2 regions of the Bacillus sp. UNCCL81 genome follow, and region 2 is predicted to be linked to the other one. Evidence: a T-box and tRNA genes for the amino acid it is inferred to sense, from the RefSeq annotation. Region 2 holds a T-box; the other holds one or more tRNA genes.

Region 1 (9,166 bases), on a different contig from region 2:
CCCGTTCCCATACCGAACACGGCAGTTAAGCTCTTCAGCGTCGATGGTAGTTGGGGGTTTCCCCCTGTGAGAGTAGAACGTCGCTTGGTTTGATGGAGGATTAGCTCAGCTGGGAGAGCACCTGCCTTACAAGCAGGGGGTCGGCGGTTCGAGCCCGTCATCCTCCACCATATGCCGACTTAGCTCAATTGGTAGAGCAACTGACTTGTAATCAGTAGGTTGGGGGTTCAAGTCCTCTAGTCGGCACTCTTTATGAGCCATTAGCTCAGTAGGTAGAGCATCTGACTTTTAATCAGAGGGTCGAAGGTTCGAATCCTTCATGGCTCACCATTTTCTAAAAAGAAAATATTTGCGGGTGTGGCGGAATTGGCAGACGCGCTAGACTTAGGATCTAGTACTTCGGTGTGGGGGTTCGAGTCCCTTCACCCGCACCATTTAAATTTATAAGTTATAAGCAGTATACGCGGAAGTAGTTCAGTGGTAGAATACAACCTTGCCAAGGTTGGGGTCGCGGGTTCGAGCCCCGTCTTCCGCTCCACATATGCTGCCGGGGTGGTGGAATGGCAGACACACAGGACTTAAAATCCTGCGGGGGTTGACCCCGTGCCGGTTCGAGTCCGGCCCTCGGTACCATTTATAATATGCGCCCGTAGCTCAATTGGATAGAGCGTTTGACTACGGATCAAAAGGTTATGGGTTCGAGTCCTTTCGGGCGCGCCATATTATTTCACCTGTAATTCTGAACGGGAAGTGGCTCAGCTTGGTAGAGCACCTGGTTTGGGACCAGGGGGTCGCAGGTTCAAATCCTGTCTTCCCGACCATTTAAAACATGGGGCCTTAGCTCAGCTGGGAGAGCGCCTGCCTTGCACGCAGGAGGTCAGCGGTTCGATCCCGCTAGGCTCCACTTGAAGAAACTTAAATTAACTTATTATGGCGGTGTAGCTCAGCTGGCTAGAGCGTACGGTTCATACCCGTGAGGTCGTGGGTTCGACTCCCTCCGCCGCTACTTATTTAAGGACCTTTAGCTCAGCTGGTTAGAGCAGACGGCTCATAACCGTCCGGTCGTAGGTTCGAGTCCTACAAGGTCCACCACTTATAATGGAGTAATACCCAAGTCTGGCTGAAGGGATCGGTCTTGAAAACCGACAGGGGTGTAACAGCCCGCGGGGGTTCGAATCCCTCTTACTCCTCCATTTTTATTAAAGTTTATATTAATGGAACTATATTAAATAGTATCCACATTATCGCGGGGTGGAGCAGTCTGGTAGCTCGTCGGGCTCATAACCCGAAGGTCGCAGGTTCAAATCCTGTCCCCGCAACCAAATGGTCCCGTGGTGTAGCGGTTAACATGCCTGCCTGTCACGCAGGAGATCGCCGGTTCGATCCCGGTCGGGACCGCCATTTAAGATGGCTCGGTAGCTCAGTCGGTAGAGCAGAGGACTGAAAATCCTCGTGTCGGCGGTTCGATTCCGTCCCGAGCCACCATCTTAAATAAATATAAGTAAATAAAACAAAGTGATATAGATAATAAAATGCCGACTTAGCTCAATTGGTAGAGCAACTGACTTGTAATCAGTAGGTTGGGGGTTCAAGTCCTCTAGTCGGCACTCTTTATGGCGGTCGTGGCGAAGTGGTTAACGCATCGGATTGTGGTTCCGACACTCGTGGGTTCGATTCCCATCGGTCGCCCCATATTTTGCGGGTGTAGTTTAATGGTAAAATAGAAGCCTTCCAAGCTTCGGTCGTGGGTTCGATTCCCATCACCCGCTTTTTATAAAATTTAATGGGCCTATAGCTCAGCTGGTTAGAGCGCACGCCTGATAAGCGTGAGGTCGATGGTTCGAGTCCATTTAGGCCCACCATTAATTTTTATAATTAGTTTTTCCGCAGTAGCTCAGTGGTAGAGCACTCGGCTGTTAACCGAGTGGTCGTAGGTTCGAACCCTACCTGCGGAGCCATATGATAGAGAAGTACCCAAGTGGCTCAAGGGGCGCCCCTGCTAAGGGTGTAGATCGGGTAACCGGTGCGAGGGTTCGAATCCCTTCTTCTCTGCCATATTTTTTTTTGGCCCGTTGGTCAAGCGGTTAAGACACCGCCCTTTCACGGCGGTAACACGGGTTCGAGTCCCGTACGGGTCATATCTAAAGCTCAGTTATTTGTGATAACACAGGTAACTGAGTTTTTTATTTGTCTTTTTTAGGACTTTATTGAAAGATCTTTAATTGAGTATAGCTTTCTTCATTATATTAAAGTGTTCTTCTTTCATTTTAAAATGTACAAGGAATTATCTCTCATAGATGCAATATGTTCGCTGTCACTTTTACAAATAAAGTAATAGAAACAGCATATTGTAGTCATAGCTCTCCATGGTTTCACTATTCCTCTTTTCCGTTAATCTTCATTCGGGCCACATATCCTTATTTTTCAATACTAATATTCTTTTCACTCATTTTAAATCCAAACATCATCAGATGGTCTATTAACTACTATTATCCTTCTTCCATAGAAATTAGAAAGCAAGAAATTGAAAGCAAGCGCAATATCTTAGTGTTAAAATGTGAATAGCTAAAGATGAGGTGATTAAATGAACGGATTAAATAATCAGGTCATGTGGGATGCAGTTGAATCATGCGATGAAAAGTATGATGGAATGTTTATTTATGCAGTTAAGTCCACTGGAATCTGTTGTAAACCTTCGTGTAAGTCAAGAACCCCTTTAAAAGAAAATGTGTCATATTATCCGTCATTTTCTTTGGCAATTAAAGATGGGTACCGTCCATGTAAAAGATGTCGTCCTGATTTACTTCACTCAAATGAGGAGGATATTATTTTATCTGCCAAACATTTTATTGAAAAAGAATATCGAAATAGCTTAACATTGGATCGGTTAGCAATTGAAGTTGGAGTAAGTAAGTTTCATTTGCAAAGATTATTTAAAAAATCCACAGGTTTATCGCCGTTAGAATACGCAACTAGGTTAAGAATGATAGAAGCTTTGAGATTATTACGAGATACTGAGAAAACCATAACTGAAATAGCGCATAATCTTGGTTATAAAGGCTCGGCACATTTTTCAAGCATGTTTCGTCATCATTTTAATTACACTCCAACTACATTCAGAAAGGGGTTAAATAAATGAAGTTAAAAGATGGAATAGCTTTATTGAGCCTAGCTGCATTATGGGGAGCTTCATTTTTATTTATTAGGATAGCTTCACCTGTTTTTGGACCAATTTTAACAATACAGGGAAGAGTTATAATTGCTGCGTTTGCACTGGTACTATATTTGGTTATTACTAAAAAGTCATTACACTTTAAAAAGAGATGGAGACAATATTTAATAATAGGGGCATTAAATGCGGCAATACCATTTACATTAATTGCTACATCAGCATTACATTTGCCAGCTTCAATGTCATCAATTCTAAACTCTTTGACGCCATTATTTACAGCGCTGGTTGTTTTTGTATGGACGAAAGAAAAGTTGAGTATTCGTAAGTTGATTGGAATAATAGTGGGTTTAATAGGAGTGATCTTGTTAGTAGGTTGGAGTTCGATACCGTTTACTTATGATGTTAAAATAGCAATTGGACTAGCAGTTTTGTCGACTATTTCATATGGGATTGCAGGTGTGTATGCTAAGAAAGCTTTTGATAGGGTACCACCACTTTCACTTGCAGCTGGTCAACAAATTGGTGCTGCAATTATACTTTTACCTTTTACATTTCTAAATTTCACTGCATCTACAGAAAAAGTTTCAGGAGTTGCTATATTGGCAGTTCTAGGATTAGCATTATTTTGTACTGCTATAGCCTATTTATTGTACTTTTATCTTATCGAAAGTGTTGGACCTACCAAAACATTAAGTGTTACTTTTCTAATTCCTGTGTTTGGAATAATCTGGGGAGTTCTTATTTTGAAAGAACATATTACATTAGGGATGTTGTTCGGTTTTCTTGTCATCTTATGTGGTGTATTCCTGATTTCGGATATTCGTTTACGAGTAATCACATCAAATAAGCGAATGCAAGTCTAATAAGCTTTTAAATACTAAGACAAAAAAGGATTTTCGTAATAACGAAGATCCTTTTTACTATATTACGATTGTTATTTTAGTGAGCTAAAAATAAGTCCAACCAAAGAGGGTAGCACAACTAGGGAAATTATGATATTGACACAAACCTTAGTAACTTTGAAGTGATCCTTTTCTACATGTATTTCAATAATTTTTGTTGAATTTCCTAAAACGTAAGTAAGTTAATATTTAATGCCACAATTTATTACCGCATAAAGAGTAGATTCGTTTTTAAGTTTATTTTTACTTTTGCATCTGTAATTTGATAGTCGTTTCTAAAAATTTTTCAAAAAAAAATTCTCCCCTTTAGTTCGACATTTTTCTACAATTCTTTTTTAATATAAAGTTTATATGTAATAAAAGTGTAAATTATGTATGAAATTTTATGATAAATCAAAAAATTACAAATTAAGACAAGGGGTTTTGTAAATGCGTTGTATAATTATACGGTGATATTCGTTCGACAAATTCGACATTTTTACGACAAACGCAATAATGACAACGGTTTCATGAATGGTTATTCATTTTCTGAAAAAAGTTTTTGAATTTTTTTTGCATAAAAACAAGGTGAATATATATATTTGTAGAATATTAAGAGATAGAAGAATTTAAGAGATTGTAATGAGGTGAGGATGTTGCTTTTGACACGGCCAACTGAGTTTGATGTGCATTTATTCCATGAGGGAAGTTTATTCCATAGCCATGAATGCTTTGGGGCACATGTTGTAAAAAATGGGAATAAAGTGGGAACTACTTTTACAGTGTGGGCTCCACATGCGAAAGCTGTCTCAGTTGTTGGGGACTTTAATAAGTGGAATGGTTCTGAACATAAAATGGAAAAGTTGAACGATCAAGGGATTTGGACGATATCTATCCCCAATATTGGTCATGGGACGATATACAAATATGAAATTTCAACCAAGCGTGGTGAAGTTTTATTAAAAAGTGATCCTTTTGCTTTCTTTAGTGAGCTAAGACCAAGCACAGCTTCGATCGTTTATGATCTTTCGGGCTATAAATGGAAAGATGCAAAATATCGTAAGCAAAAATTTAAAAAGTCAGTTTATGAAGAACCAGTTTTAATTTATGAGGTACATTTAGGTTCTTGGAAAAAGAAGGAAAACGGTGATTTTTACACTTATGCAGAACTAGCGACAGAACTAATTCCATATGTAAAAGATCATGGTTTTACACATATCGAAATATTACCATTAGTTGAACATCCATATGATCGTTCTTGGGGGTATCAAGGAGTAGGATATTTTTCATCTACTAGTCGATATGGAAATCCTCATGAGCTAATGAGCTTTATTGACGAATGCCACCAAAACGGATTAGGAGTCATTATGGATTGGGTGCCTGGTCATTTTTGTAAGGATTCTCATGGATTATACATGTTTGATGGTGAACCGACATATGAATATGAAGGTTATGATGCCAGAGAAAATGAAGTATGGGGTACAGCGAATTTTGATTTATCAAAACCAGAGGTAAAATCATTTCTTATTTCAAACGCTCTATATTGGATGGAATATTTTCATATTGATGGTTTCCGAGTAGACGCTGTTGCAAATATTTTATATTGGAAAAATAGAAATGAAGAGAATCCTTTTGCAACTCAGTTTTTAAGTAAATTAAATGAAGCGGTATTTGAACATGATCCACAAGTATTAATGATAGCTGAAGATTCTACTGATTGGCCATTAGTTACTGCACCTACATACGAAGGTGGATTAGGTTTTAATTTTAAGTGGAATATGGGTTGGATGAATGATGTTTTGACTTATATGGAGACTCACCCAACACAAAGAAAGCATCATCATAATAAGATGACTTTCTCGTTTTTATATGCCTTCTCAGAAAATTTTGTTTTACCTTTTTCACATGATGAAGTAGTACATGGTAAGAAATCTTTGTTAAATAAAATGCCAGGTACATATGAGGAAAAGTTTGCTCAATTAAGGGTACTATTTGGCTATTATTTATCTCATCCAGGTAAAAAGCTTTTATTTATGGGTAGTGAATTTGGGCAATTTGATGAGTGGAAGGATTTAGAGCAAGTTGATTGGATGATAAAAGATTATGAATATCATTCCAAGATGAACAAATATTTTAAAGAATTATTATCGATTTATAAAAAAAATAAATCACTTTATGAAGTTGATAATCATTGGGATGGATTTTCATGGATTGATGCAAATAATGCAGATCAGAGTGTATTTTCATTTATCCGTAAAGGAAAAAACAAAGAGGATTATGTCATCGTAATCTGTAATTTTAGAGAGATTTCTTATGACACATATCGAATTGGAGTACCTGCAAAGCATCGATATAAAGAATTGCTCTCAAGTGACTATGTACAATTTGGTGGCGATAGTAAAATAAATCGTTCTGCCATTGAATCAGAAGAAATACCATTTCATGGTTTACCATACAGTATTGAAATAGCATTACCTGCCTTTAGTTTTACAATCATTCGTCCAGTCAAAATGCGAAAGGGGATTAGCAGCAATGGTTCAGAAAAAATGCGTAGCAATGTTACTAGCAGGGGGAAAAGGGAGTAGATTGAGTTCTTTAACAAAAGAACTAGCAAAACCAGCCGTAGCTTTTGGAGGTAAATATCGAATAATAGATTTTACTTTAAGTAATTGCACAAATTCAGGTATTGATACTGTTGGGGTGTTAACTCAATATCAACCACTTGTACTAAACTCATATATTGGTATAGGAAGTGCATGGGATTTAGATCGCTTAAATGGTGGGGTAACTGTTTTGCCACCATATTCAGAAGCATCTGGAGTTAAATGGTATACAGGTACTGCAAGTGCAATTTATCAAAATTTAAATTATATAAAGCAATATCAGCCTGAATATGTTTTGATTCTTTCAGGTGATCATATTTATAAGATGGACTATAGTAAAATGCTAGACTATCACATTGAAAAAGAGGCAGATGTATCGATTTCAGTTATCGAAGTTCCGATTGATGAAGCTAGCCGTTTCGGAATTATGAATACAAATGATGAAATGGATATTATTGAATTTGAAGAAAAACCTCAATATCCAAAGAGTAATTTAGCATCAATGGGAATTTATATTTTTAAATGGAATGTTTTAAAAGAGTTTTTAGAGATGGATGATCGTAATCCAGAATCAAGTAATGACTTTGGTAAAGACGTTATTCCGCTTTTATTAGAAGAAAAGAAAAAAGTAGTTGCTTATCCTTTCAAAGGTTATTGGAAAGATGTTGGTACAGTAAAAAGCTTATGGGAAGCAAATATGGATTTGTTAAATGAAGATAGCGAACTAAATATTTATGACCGTGATTGGCGCATATATTCAGTTAATCCAAATCAACCACCACAATACATTGCACCTACAGCAATCGTTGAAGACTCTCTAATTAATGAGGGGTGTGTTGTTGAAGGTTTTATATCACATTCTGTCTTATTCCAAGGTGTAACAATAGGAGAAGGCAGTATGATAAAAGATTCTGTCGTTATGCCAGGTTGCGTTATTGGAAAAGATGTACGAATTGAAAGTGCTGTAGTAGCTCCTGGAATGGTGATTCCTGATGGAAGCCTTTTAGGTCCTGAGAAAGATTATGAAGAGGTAATTCTAGTTACAAGCGGAGAATAAGAGGTGGCTCATTCCTCAAATAGAAAAATAGATTGAGAGGGTTATTTGATGAAACATACTATGCTAGGAATAATTGAGGCGTCAACACATTTTGAATCTTTAAAGCCGTTAACACAGCATCGACCATTAGCAACACTTCCTTATGCAGGTCGATATCGTTTAATCGATTTTATGTTAAGTAATATGGTGAACTCTGGTATTACGAGTGTCGCTGTATTTCCTGATCAACCTTATCGATCAATTATTGATCACTTAGGCTCCGGTAAACATTGGGACTTAAATCGTAAAAAGGATGGACTATTTATTTTTACGCCAGAACCAACTGATGGAGCTTTTGGTACATTCGATTTTATCGAAAAGCATATTCAATTTTTACAACGTTCTACTCAAAAGTATGTAGTAGTAGCAAATACTTATACGATTTGCTCAGTGGATTTTAGACCAGTTTTAAAGAGACATATCGAAACAGATGCACAAATTACTGAGTTAAAGCAGTTCAGTAAATCTTTAAATATCTATATCCTCGAAAAAGAGTTATTGTTAAAGCTTTTTGAAAACTTCCACGAAAAAGGCTATGAAACAATTATGGACGTTGTACGCGATCAAAATAATGAGGTTGAACTAAGTGCGTATGAAATACCTCAACAAGTTTCAATCATTCAAACAATTGAGGATTATTTCGAGCAAAGTATGAAATTATTAAATCCTGAGATATGGAATCAATTATTCTTAAAATCTTATCCTGTCTTTACTAAGGTTAAAGATGAGCCACCAACAAAATATTCAAAAGAAGCAATTGTCAAAAATTCAATTGTAGCTAATGGATGTGAAATTGAGGGAACGGTTGAAAATAGTATTATTTCAAGAGCTGTGAAAATTGGAAAAAATACAATTATTCGAAATTGTGTTGTTATGCAAAAATCAAACATTGGAGATAATTGTATATTAGATGGCGTTATATTAGATAAAGATGTTCGAATAGAAGATGGTGTTGAAATAAAAGGAAGCTTAAGTGAGCCTGTAGTGCTTCAAAAAGGTTCAGTCCAAGGAGCGTTGATTCAGTGGTAAATGTTTTATATATTGTTTCAGAATGTGTACCGTTTGTTAAATCGGGAGGGCTTGCAGATGTTGCAGGCGCTCTCCCTAAGTATTTAAATAAACTAAATACGAATGTAAGAGTAATGCTTCCATTCTACTCGTTAATTCCCGCTAAATATAGAGAAGAAGCTAAGCTAGTAAAAGAGCTTTCTATAAATCTAGGCTGGAGAAAACAGTATTGTGGTTTATTTGAATTGAAATTAGAAGGAACAACTTATTATTTTATTGATAACGAGTACTATTTCAATCGAGACAAGTTGTATGGTCATTTTGATGATGGAGAGCGTTTTGCATTCTTTTCTCTAGCTGCAATTGAATGTATTAAAGAATTAGACTTTAAACCTGATGTTATTCA
Region 2 (9,166 bases):
GGATGGCGAACAAAATTGGTGATATATGGTGATCTTGTTTGGTTATTAAACTTATTAATGGACTTCTTGATCATTCAGTTGACGGGCTTAATTCTAAAAAGAAATGTATCTATTTTGCGGTCATTGTTAGGGGCATTGTTTGGTTCTATCGTTGTTTTAATGACGTTTACTCCTTATGCATATGTTGTTGGCTCACCCTTTATGAAAATATTATTATCGTTTTTCATCGTATTTTTTGCATTTGGACGTCAACGGATTATCACTTTTTTACAGCTATTAAGTATCTTCTATTTTTCCACATTCATTTTAGGTGGCGCATTATTAGGCTTACATTATTTATTTGCTACAAATGAATCAAATTTAACCAAATCATCCTTTTATGGGGATCCTGTAAGCTGGTATTTTGTAATTGGAATGCTACCAATCGTCATATTTTACGCTAGAAAATCGATCAATCAGATCTCGTTTACGAAATGGAAATTGAATGAAATGTATGAAATGGAAATTGTATGGCGGAACACTTCGATTAAAATTAGAGGGTTAATGGATAGTGGTAACTCTCTACATGAACCGCTTTCAAGGAAACCAGTTATTATTTTAGATTGTTCCACTAGTGATTATGGATTACCAATAGAACTAGTAAAGTTAGTTAGAGATTCTGAAAATACATTACATAATACAGAAGCACTCGATGTCTTAAGTTTTTTTCAAGGAACTTATATACCTTATAAAAGTATTGGTCAAAGTAATCAATTCCTCGTCGCAATAAAACCTACTGTTGTTAAATTGAAAATTAATGGGAAATGGTATTCATCGAGTTCGGTTTTAGTTGGATTGAGTCATGTTACTTTGTCTTCAGACAATTTATATGAATGTATCCTTCATCCAAAAATGATGCAGGGAACAATTAATGAAATTGCATAGGAGGTAGAAAATGAATCGATTGTTCTTAAAACTTAAGTTAGGTTTGTATAAGCTATTAGTTAAGCTTGGATTGAAAGCCGACGAAGTATACTACATTGGGGGAAGTGAAGCATTACCACCTCCTTTGACAAGGGAAGAAGAAGAAAAGCTTTTACAGAAACTACCGAATGGAGATTTAGGTGCTAGATCACTATTAATTGAGAGAAATCTACGATTAGTAGTTTATATTGCTAGAAAGTTTGAAAATACCGGCATTAATATTGAAGATCTTATTAGCATTGGTACAATCGGATTGATAAAAGCTGTTAATACCTTTAATCCTGAAAAGAAAATTAAATTGGCTACTTATGCATCGAGATGTATCGAAAATGAAATTCTGATGCATTTACGTAGAAATAATAAAAATCGTTCTGAAGTATCATTCGATGAACCATTAAATATTGATTGGGATGGCAATGAATTATTACTTTCCGATGTATTAGGTACAGAAGACGATATCATAACGAAGGATTTAGAAGCCAATGTCGATAAATCATTATTAACAAAGGCATTAGATCAACTGAATGATCGTGAAAAACAAATAATGGAACTACGATTTGGACTAGATGGAACCGAAGAAAAAACCCAAAAAGATGTAGCTGATATGCTTGGAATATCGCAATCATATATATCCCGATTAGAAAAACGTATTATTAAAAGACTTCGAAAAGAGTTTAATAAAATGGTTTAAACTATAAGAACCGATTAGATTTGAGTTTTTCAAATACTAATCGGTTTTTTCTATGTCTGAAGGGGATCCAAATGATTTTAAAAAATATTTTTATTAATCTTAGATCCTAAATTTTATTTATTTGGCCTAGAAAATCCTAGATTTCCTCCAATTTTCCAGGCTTTTTTACTACTGAATTTATTATTTTTGTATACTTTATTTTGTGCATAAATTTTCCACCGAAGGAGATACTTACCTATAGTACAGCAACTCCAAGTAGGAGGGAACATCATGACACGAAACAAAGTAGAAATATGCGGTGTAGATACATCAAAGCTTCCAGTTTTAAAGAATGATGAGATGCGTAAGTTATTTCATGCAATGCAAAGCGGTGATCGAAGCGCAAGAGAAACAATCGTAAACGGTAATTTACGACTTGTTCTAAGTGTTATTCAGCGTTTCAATAATCGCGGAGAATTTGTGGATGACTTATTTCAAGTCGGCTGCATAGGCCTTATGAAGTCTATTGATAATTTTGATTTAAGCCAAAATGTAAAATTTTCGACGTATGCTGTACCTATGATTATTGGTGAAATAAGAAGATATTTAAGGGATAATAACCCGATAAGAGTGTCTAGATCATTAAGAGACATCGCTTATAAAGCATTACAAGTTAGAGAGCGATTATTAGCAGAGAATTCAAAGGAACCAACTCCTGTTCAAATCGCAGAAGTACTAGGCGTAACACATGAAGAAATCGTTTTTGCATTAGATGCAATTCAAGACCCAGTTTCGTTATTTGAACCGATATATAACGATGGCGGAGATCCAATCTTTGTAATGGATCAGCTAAGCGATGATAAAAATAAGGACGAGCAATGGGTTGAAGAACTAGCACTACGCGAAGGAATGAAACGACTAAACGATCGAGAAAAAATGATCATTAGCAAAAGATTCTTCCAAGGAAAAACACAAATGGAAGTTGCCGAAGAAATCGGAATCTCCCAAGCGCAAGTATCCAGGCTAGAAAAATCAGCAATAAAACAAATGAATAAAAATATACAGGGCTAACGAAAAGCGGAGGCGACTGTCCAGCTCCGACAAGCATAAGACGATTTCTGGTAAAGGTTTGCTTTTTAACCTTTACCGGAAATTGGCTTATGACCTCGAGGAGCTAGAAATCGTATATAGAGCCTGACTTCAATACCTGTATAATGAATTACATATTATAATGAATGAAATTTAAAAGACAAACAACTATATAACTAAATAATCCAATAACTACTAAAAAGTTAGTTAAACTGGAAGAATGAAAATACGATATTAATGTGTTAGACAATGGATGAGCATCGAACAACCTTGTCTAACACATTTTTATTTGAATTTTATCATGATGTTTGGCCCTTACTTCATATATTTTATAAAAAGGATGGTGAAGTAAAATGGCCAGAATTTCAGATTTTCAAGTTAAAGATGTTGTAAATGTTGCCGATGGAAAGAAATTAGGCAATATTGTTGATTTAGATATTGATCAATCAAATGGTAAAATCACTTCGATTATTTTAACAAAGCCAGGGAAGGGATTAAATTTTTTTAGTAAAGAAGAGGAAATGACAATTTATTGGAATGATATTGTGAAAATAGGTGAAGATGTTATATTGGTAAAATATCGTTCATCTGTGGATTTAGATGAAAACCAAGCTAGTCCAGTTAAATACACATAAAAAACTTGTTGACTGATGAGTTTCTAGTAGATTGGGGCGTAGTTGCAATTTTACTTTATTCCTAAAATTGATACCACGTCGAATGCGATTCCTTGCAGCTAATTTTATTTTCGAAAGTGAAAAAAATAAGTGTGTTTTGTCAAAAATAATCAAAAATGTGAAATCTATGGTAAAATATAGGAAACCATAACTGGTTTACATATATTTACTAAATTAGTTTCTGTGAGGTCTTATAAATATGAAAGAGAGCTTCATTCAATCGACTGAAAGTACTTTTATGATTCAACCTTGGGAAGACTCATACAAACATTTAGTTGCAGGATTTACAACAAAAAATGATGGAGTTAGCCAAGGTTGTTTCACTTCTTTTAATCTTGGATTACATGTAAATGACTCGAAGGATATTGTAGTAGAAAATAGAGAACTCCTTGCGAGTAAATTAGAGTTTTCAAAGACGAAATGGGTTTGTTCAGAACAAGTTCATGGGAATAATGTGGTGAAAGTAACAAAAAAAGATTGTGGCAAAGGTGTTACTGATTACGAAACTAGCATCGAGACAACAGATGGTTTTTATACGAATGAGGAAAATATATTATTAACTTCTTGTTATGCAGATTGTGTTCCGTTGTATTTCCTTGAACCAACAAGTAAATTTATTGGTTTAGCTCATGCAGGTTGGAAAGGTACTGTTCAAAACATTGGCGGACGTTTAATCGAAAAATTGGTGAAAGAAGAAAACGTACAACTTAAAAATATCCAAGTTGCAATCGGGCCAGCAATTGGTGATTGTTGTTATGAAGTGGATGATTTTGTGATGAATAAGGTAGATGATGCTTTTGAACACAAGATTCCTAATAATATTTTAACCACTTTACAAAATGGGAAATTCAAATTGAATTTAAAAGAAGCAAACAAACAATTACTCATTAGATCGGGTATTAGTGAAGAAAATATAATAATGACAAATTATTGTACAAGTTGTAACCCGAGCCTATTTTTTTCTCACCGTAGGGATGGTGGGAAAACAGGAAGAATGATGAGTTATATTGGTTGGAGGAATTAGCATCATGACTGTCAAACAAAATTATGAACGTATTAGTGAACAAATTAATGGAGCCAAAGTAAGAGCAAATCGAGATGATGATGTCACTCTAATAGCTGTTACTAAACAAGTATCCACTGAAGTGGCTAAAGAAGTTTTAGCTGAAGGTATACTTCAATTAGGTGAAAACCGTTTTGAAGGACTAAAGGAAAAACAAGATCACATTAAAAGTGATGTTATCTGGCATTTTATTGGTTCACTTCAAACTAGAAAAGTAAAAGATGTCATACATAGAATAGATTACTTACATTCTTTAGATCGACTATCCTTAGCAGAAGAGATACAAAAACGAGCAGCAGAACCATTAAAATGTTTCCTACAGGTCAATGTATCTGGAGAAGACTCAAAGCATGGCATAGATCCAAATGATGTAATCGAATTTGCTAGACAACTTTCAGAATTTGATAAAGTACAAGTTGTTGGGTTAATGACTATGGCACCCTTCACGGAGGATGTAACGATCATTCGAAATAGCTTCAAAGGATTAAAGGAATTACAAGAAAAAGTAAAAGAGCTACAGATTGCAAATATTCCATGTTCTGAATTATCAATGGGTATGTCTAATGATTTTGAGATAGCAATAGAAGAAGGTGCTACATTCATAAGAATAGGTACTGATTTAGTAGGAAAGGGAAGGTAGAGAAGATGAGTATTATTGGGAAAGTTAGAAACTTTTTTGCAATGGAAGATGAGTATGAAGATGATTATGAATACGAAGAGCAACAACATCAGCAACAACATCAGCAACAAAAACAATATCAACAACAGCATCAACAACAACAATTTTCTAAACATGTAAATGAAGAAATTAACCAAGAGAGAAATGCATCAAAGCAAAAATTAGTAAGTATACCAGGAGGAGCTTCTTTGTCGTCAAAAGTTGTATTAGCGCAGCCGCGTGAATATGCAGAAGCACAGGATGTTGCAGACCATTTAAAAGCAAAAAAAGCAGTTGTGATCAATTTACAACAAATGCAAATCGATCAAGCTAAGCGCTTTGTTGACTTCTTAAGTGGTACAGTTTATGCAATAAGTGGAGATATAAAAAAAATTGGTACAAATACGTTTATTTGTACACCTGATAATATTGATATTTCTGGAACGATTACAGATATGTTATTTGAGGAAGACAATTCCATTAAAAGGTGGTAATTAAATGGATTTACTTTTTTATATTTTATACAAATTAATCTCATACTATAGAATCGTCATCGTAATTCATATCATTTTATCTTGGTTCCCTCAAATAAGGCAATCAGGCTTCGGTCGCTTAATTGGTAGGATATCAGAACCATATTTAGAGCCGTTCCGTCGAATTGTTCCGTCAATTGGTATGTTTGATTTTTCACCTATTATTGCATTATTTGCATTAGAATTTGCTGGAATTGGTATTTTAAATATTTCTCGTTTCTTTTAAAGAGAGAATCTAACAGGTTCTCTTTTTTAATTAATATTGAAGATTGATGAAAAAGAGGATTGCATTAATGAGTATTTATGATCATTTTCGAAAAGAAGAGCATGTTTTCGTAGACAAGGTTCTCAGCTGGAAGGAACAAGCAATTGAACGCTATTCTATTAAGTTGACAGATTTTCTTGATTTAAGAGAACAAATGATTATGCAATCAATTATCGGTAATCAAGGGGAGTGTTTTGTCGCTTTTTTTGGTGGTCGCGGGGATTGTGAACGAAAGCGTGCAATTATTTACCCGAGTTTCTATACACCAGTTGAAGAGGATTATTCTTTGGTTGCATTTGATTTAGTTTATGCAACTAAATTTCACACCTTATCTCATCGACAAGTATTGGGAACATTAATGTCATTAGGAATCACAAGAGCAAAATTTGGTGATATTTTAATTAAAAATGATATGATCCAACTAATTGTTGCTGATGAAATAGCAAGTTTTGTAGAAAGTAACTTAATTTCTGTAGGAAAATCGCCAATTAAATTAAAGAGAATTTCATTTAAAGAATTGATTGAATCAGATGATGTTTGGCAAACTAATAATGGGACTGTATCATCACTAAGATTAGATGTCTTATTAAGTGAATTCTATAATATATCGAGACAAAAAGCCCAAAGCTTAATTAAAACTGAACACGTTAAGATAAATCAGCGAGTTATTGATTCTACTTCATTTTTATGTGAAGAAGGAGATTTATTCTCTGTCAAAGGTTTTGGTAGAGGAATGTTAATGTCAATTGATGGCTTATCAAAAAAAGAAAAATGGCGGATAAACTACGGTGTTAAAAAATAGTCAGAAATTGTAGAAGGAAAAACGTAGAAACTGTCGAAAATTTATTATAACCTATAAATAAAGAACATACATACATGGAGGTGGCTTAATTGCCTTTAACACCACTTGATATTCATAATAAAGAATTTGGTAAAAGTTTTCGTGGCTATGACGAAGATGACGTTAACGAGTTTTTAGATCAAGTCATTAAAGATTATGAATTAGTTATTCGTGAGAAGAAACAATTAGAAGAGCAAATTCTTGATATGAAAGAAAGATTAAAGCATTTTTCTACTATAGAAGAAACTTTAAATAAGTCAATTTTGATTGCGCAAGAAGCTGCTGAAGATGTAAAAGGTAGTGCCCAAAAAGAAGCTAAATTGATTATTAAAGAAGCGGAGAAAAATGCTGATCGCATTATCAATGAAGCTTTAATTAAATCTAGAAAAGTTACAATGGAATTTGAAGAGCTTAAGAAACAATCCAAAGTTTTCCGAACACGTTTAAGAATGGCAATCGAAACTCAATTAGAAATGCTAGGGCATGAAGATTGGGATCATATTTTAGATGATAAAGAAACAGAAGAAATCGCAAACTAGTCCATAAGTCTTGACGATTTGTAAAGTTTTAAATATAATTTATTAGATATTAATAGTAAATCGGTGACAGGGAAGAGTACTTCTATAAAACTAGGTAGCGAGTCAAGGATAGTGTAAGCTTGATATAGAAAATAGAAGGAAAATCACCCTAGAGTGCTTTTCTGAAATGAGTAGGAAAAGACGTTTCATTCACGTTAAGAATGCTAAGTGGACAGTAAATTTATGAAATTTATTGTCAATTAGGGTGGTACCACGGGAACCTTTCTCGTCCCTTTTTTGGGATGAGGAAGGTTTTTTGCGTCTTACACGATTTATTATACATAATAGACAACTCCACTAATAAAAGGCTTGTAAGATGGATACAATGCGTTAATGTGGAATTTAAAAAATGTAAAGTAAGCTGCCATAGAGCAGTTGGACTTGCCTAAAAGGCTAACTTTAGATCAATCAAGTTTAAAATGGAGGAAAGCAAATGGAGTACAAAGATACGTTACTTATGCCAAAAACTGAATTTCCTATGAGAGGAAATTTACCTCAACGTGAGCCACAAATTCAAGAAGAGTGGAACAAAAAAGATATTTATGCAACTGTTCAAAAACATAACGAAGGAAAACCGTCATTTATATTACATGATGGACCACCTTATGCAAATGGTGACCTTCATATGGGACATGCACTTAATAAAGTTTTAAAGGATTTCATTGTTCGTTTTTATAATATGAATGGATACCGTTCTCCTTACGTTCCAGGTTGGGATACTCACGGTTTACCGATTGAACAAGCATTAGCAAATAAAAAAGTAAATCGTAAAGAAATGTCAGTAGCAGAATTCCGTAAACTATGTGAAGAATATGCTTACGAGCAAGTAGAGCGTCAAAAAGAACAATTTAAACGTTTAGGAATTTTAGGTGATTGGGACCGACCATATATCACACTTGAAAAAGAATATGAAGCTGAACAAATTAAAGTATTCGGTAAAATGGCTACTAAGGGATTAATCTATAAAGGTCTTAAACCAGTCTATTGGTCTCCATCTAGTGAATCTGCGCTTGCTGAAGCGGAAATCGAGTACCAAGACAAGCGTTCAGCATCAATCTATGTTGCATTTGCAGTTGAAAATGGGAAAGACGTTCTAAACGGTGGAGAGAAATTCATTATTTGGACGACAACTCCATGGACGATCCCGGCTAACTTAGCTGTATGTTTACATCCTGACTTAAGCTATGATGTAGTATCTGTAAATAGTGACAAGTTCGTAGTTGCTAGTGAGCTAAGAGAATCTGTCGCAAATGAACTAGGTTGGGAAGGTGCAGTAGTTGATAAGACTTTTAATGGTTCTGAACTTGAAGGAATCATTTGTAAGCATCCATTGTATGATCGCCAGTCAGTTGTTATTTTAGGTGATCATGTAACGACTGACGCTGGAACAGGTTGTGTTCATACTGCACCAGGTCATGGTGAAGATGACTTCCGTGTAGGTCAACAATATGGATTAGAAGTGCTTTGTCCAGTAGATGAAAAAGGTGTTCTAACAAAAGAAGCTCCTGGTTTTGAAGGTTTATTTTATGATGAAGCTAATAAAGAAATTACAAAAGCATTAGAAGAAAAAGGTGCTTTATTAAAATTACAATTTATTACACACTCTTATCCACATGACTGGAGAACGAAAAAACCAATTATCTTCCGAGCAACTGCACAATGGTTTGCATCAATTGAAGCAATTCGTGAGCAATTAATGCAAGCTGTTCAAGATACTAAGTGGTTCCCAGCTTGGGGGGAAACTCGACTATTTAACATGGTTCGTGATCGTGGAGATTGGTGTATCTCACGTCAACGAGTTTGGGGAGTTCCAATTCCAGTATTTTATGCTG

Evidence for each region. A T-box is a leader RNA that pairs with one kind of tRNA and senses whether it is charged. The one in region 2 lies ahead of ileS (isoleucine--tRNA ligase), so its partner is inferred to be a tRNA-Ile.
Region 1: it encodes a tRNA-Ile, which carries the amino acid that the T-box ahead of ileS (isoleucine--tRNA ligase) is inferred to sense. The anticodon was not compared.

What each region holds. Positions count from the first base shown of each region.
Region 1 is NZ_FOMF01000007.1:247,622-256,787, reverse strand. Features, by position in the region: partial or broken rRNA gene rrf (5S ribosomal RNA) at 1-89, shown strand, start outside; tRNA gene BM319_RS16970 (tRNA-Val) at 95-170, shown strand; tRNA gene BM319_RS16965 (tRNA-Thr) at 174-246, shown strand; tRNA gene BM319_RS16960 (tRNA-Lys) at 255-330, shown strand; tRNA gene BM319_RS16955 (tRNA-Leu) at 352-434, shown strand; tRNA gene BM319_RS16950 (tRNA-Gly) at 464-538, shown strand; tRNA gene BM319_RS16945 (tRNA-Leu) at 547-633, shown strand; tRNA gene BM319_RS16940 (tRNA-Arg) at 644-720, shown strand; tRNA gene BM319_RS16935 (tRNA-Pro) at 745-821, shown strand; tRNA gene BM319_RS16930 (tRNA-Ala) at 832-904, shown strand; tRNA gene BM319_RS16925 (tRNA-Met) at 933-1,006, shown strand; tRNA gene BM319_RS16920 (tRNA-Ile) at 1,016-1,092, shown strand; tRNA gene BM319_RS16915 (tRNA-Ser) at 1,101-1,193, shown strand; tRNA gene BM319_RS16910 (tRNA-Met) at 1,246-1,322, shown strand; tRNA gene BM319_RS16905 (tRNA-Asp) at 1,326-1,401, shown strand; tRNA gene BM319_RS16900 (tRNA-Phe) at 1,410-1,485, shown strand; tRNA gene BM319_RS16895 (tRNA-Thr) at 1,535-1,607, shown strand; tRNA gene BM319_RS16890 (tRNA-His) at 1,617-1,692, shown strand; tRNA gene BM319_RS16885 (tRNA-Gly) at 1,699-1,769, shown strand; tRNA gene BM319_RS16880 (tRNA-Ile) at 1,786-1,862, shown strand; tRNA gene BM319_RS16875 (tRNA-Asn) at 1,884-1,958, shown strand; tRNA gene BM319_RS16870 (tRNA-Ser) at 1,965-2,055, shown strand; tRNA gene BM319_RS16865 (tRNA-Glu) at 2,067-2,138, shown strand; gene BM319_RS16860 (bifunctional transcriptional activator/DNA repair enzyme AdaA) at 2,585-3,139, shown strand; gene BM319_RS16855 (DMT family transporter) at 3,136-4,035, shown strand; gene glgB (1,4-alpha-glucan branching protein GlgB) at 4,710-6,638, shown strand; gene BM319_RS16845 (glucose-1-phosphate adenylyltransferase) at 6,586-7,713, shown strand; gene BM319_RS16840 (GlgC family sugar phosphate nucleotidyltransferase) at 7,762-8,781, shown strand; gene glgA (glycogen synthase GlgA) at 8,775-9,166, shown strand, end outside.
Region 2 is NZ_FOMF01000003.1:400,356-409,521, forward strand. Features, by position in the region: gene spoIIGA (sigma-E processing peptidase SpoIIGA) at 19-924, shown strand; gene sigE (RNA polymerase sporulation sigma factor SigE) at 935-1,654, shown strand; gene sigG (RNA polymerase sporulation sigma factor SigG) at 1,925-2,704, shown strand; gene BM319_RS07775 (YlmC/YmxH family sporulation protein) at 3,076-3,357, shown strand; gene pgeF (peptidoglycan editing factor PgeF) at 3,596-4,420, shown strand; gene BM319_RS07785 (YggS family pyridoxal phosphate-dependent enzyme) at 4,425-5,099, shown strand; gene BM319_RS07790 (cell division protein SepF) at 5,105-5,611, shown strand; gene BM319_RS07795 (YggT family protein) at 5,616-5,876, shown strand; gene BM319_RS07800 (YlmH family RNA-binding protein) at 5,944-6,717, shown strand; gene BM319_RS07805 (DivIVA domain-containing protein) at 6,807-7,295, shown strand; T-box leader at 7,350-7,571, shown strand; gene ileS (isoleucine--tRNA ligase) at 7,768-9,166, shown strand, end outside.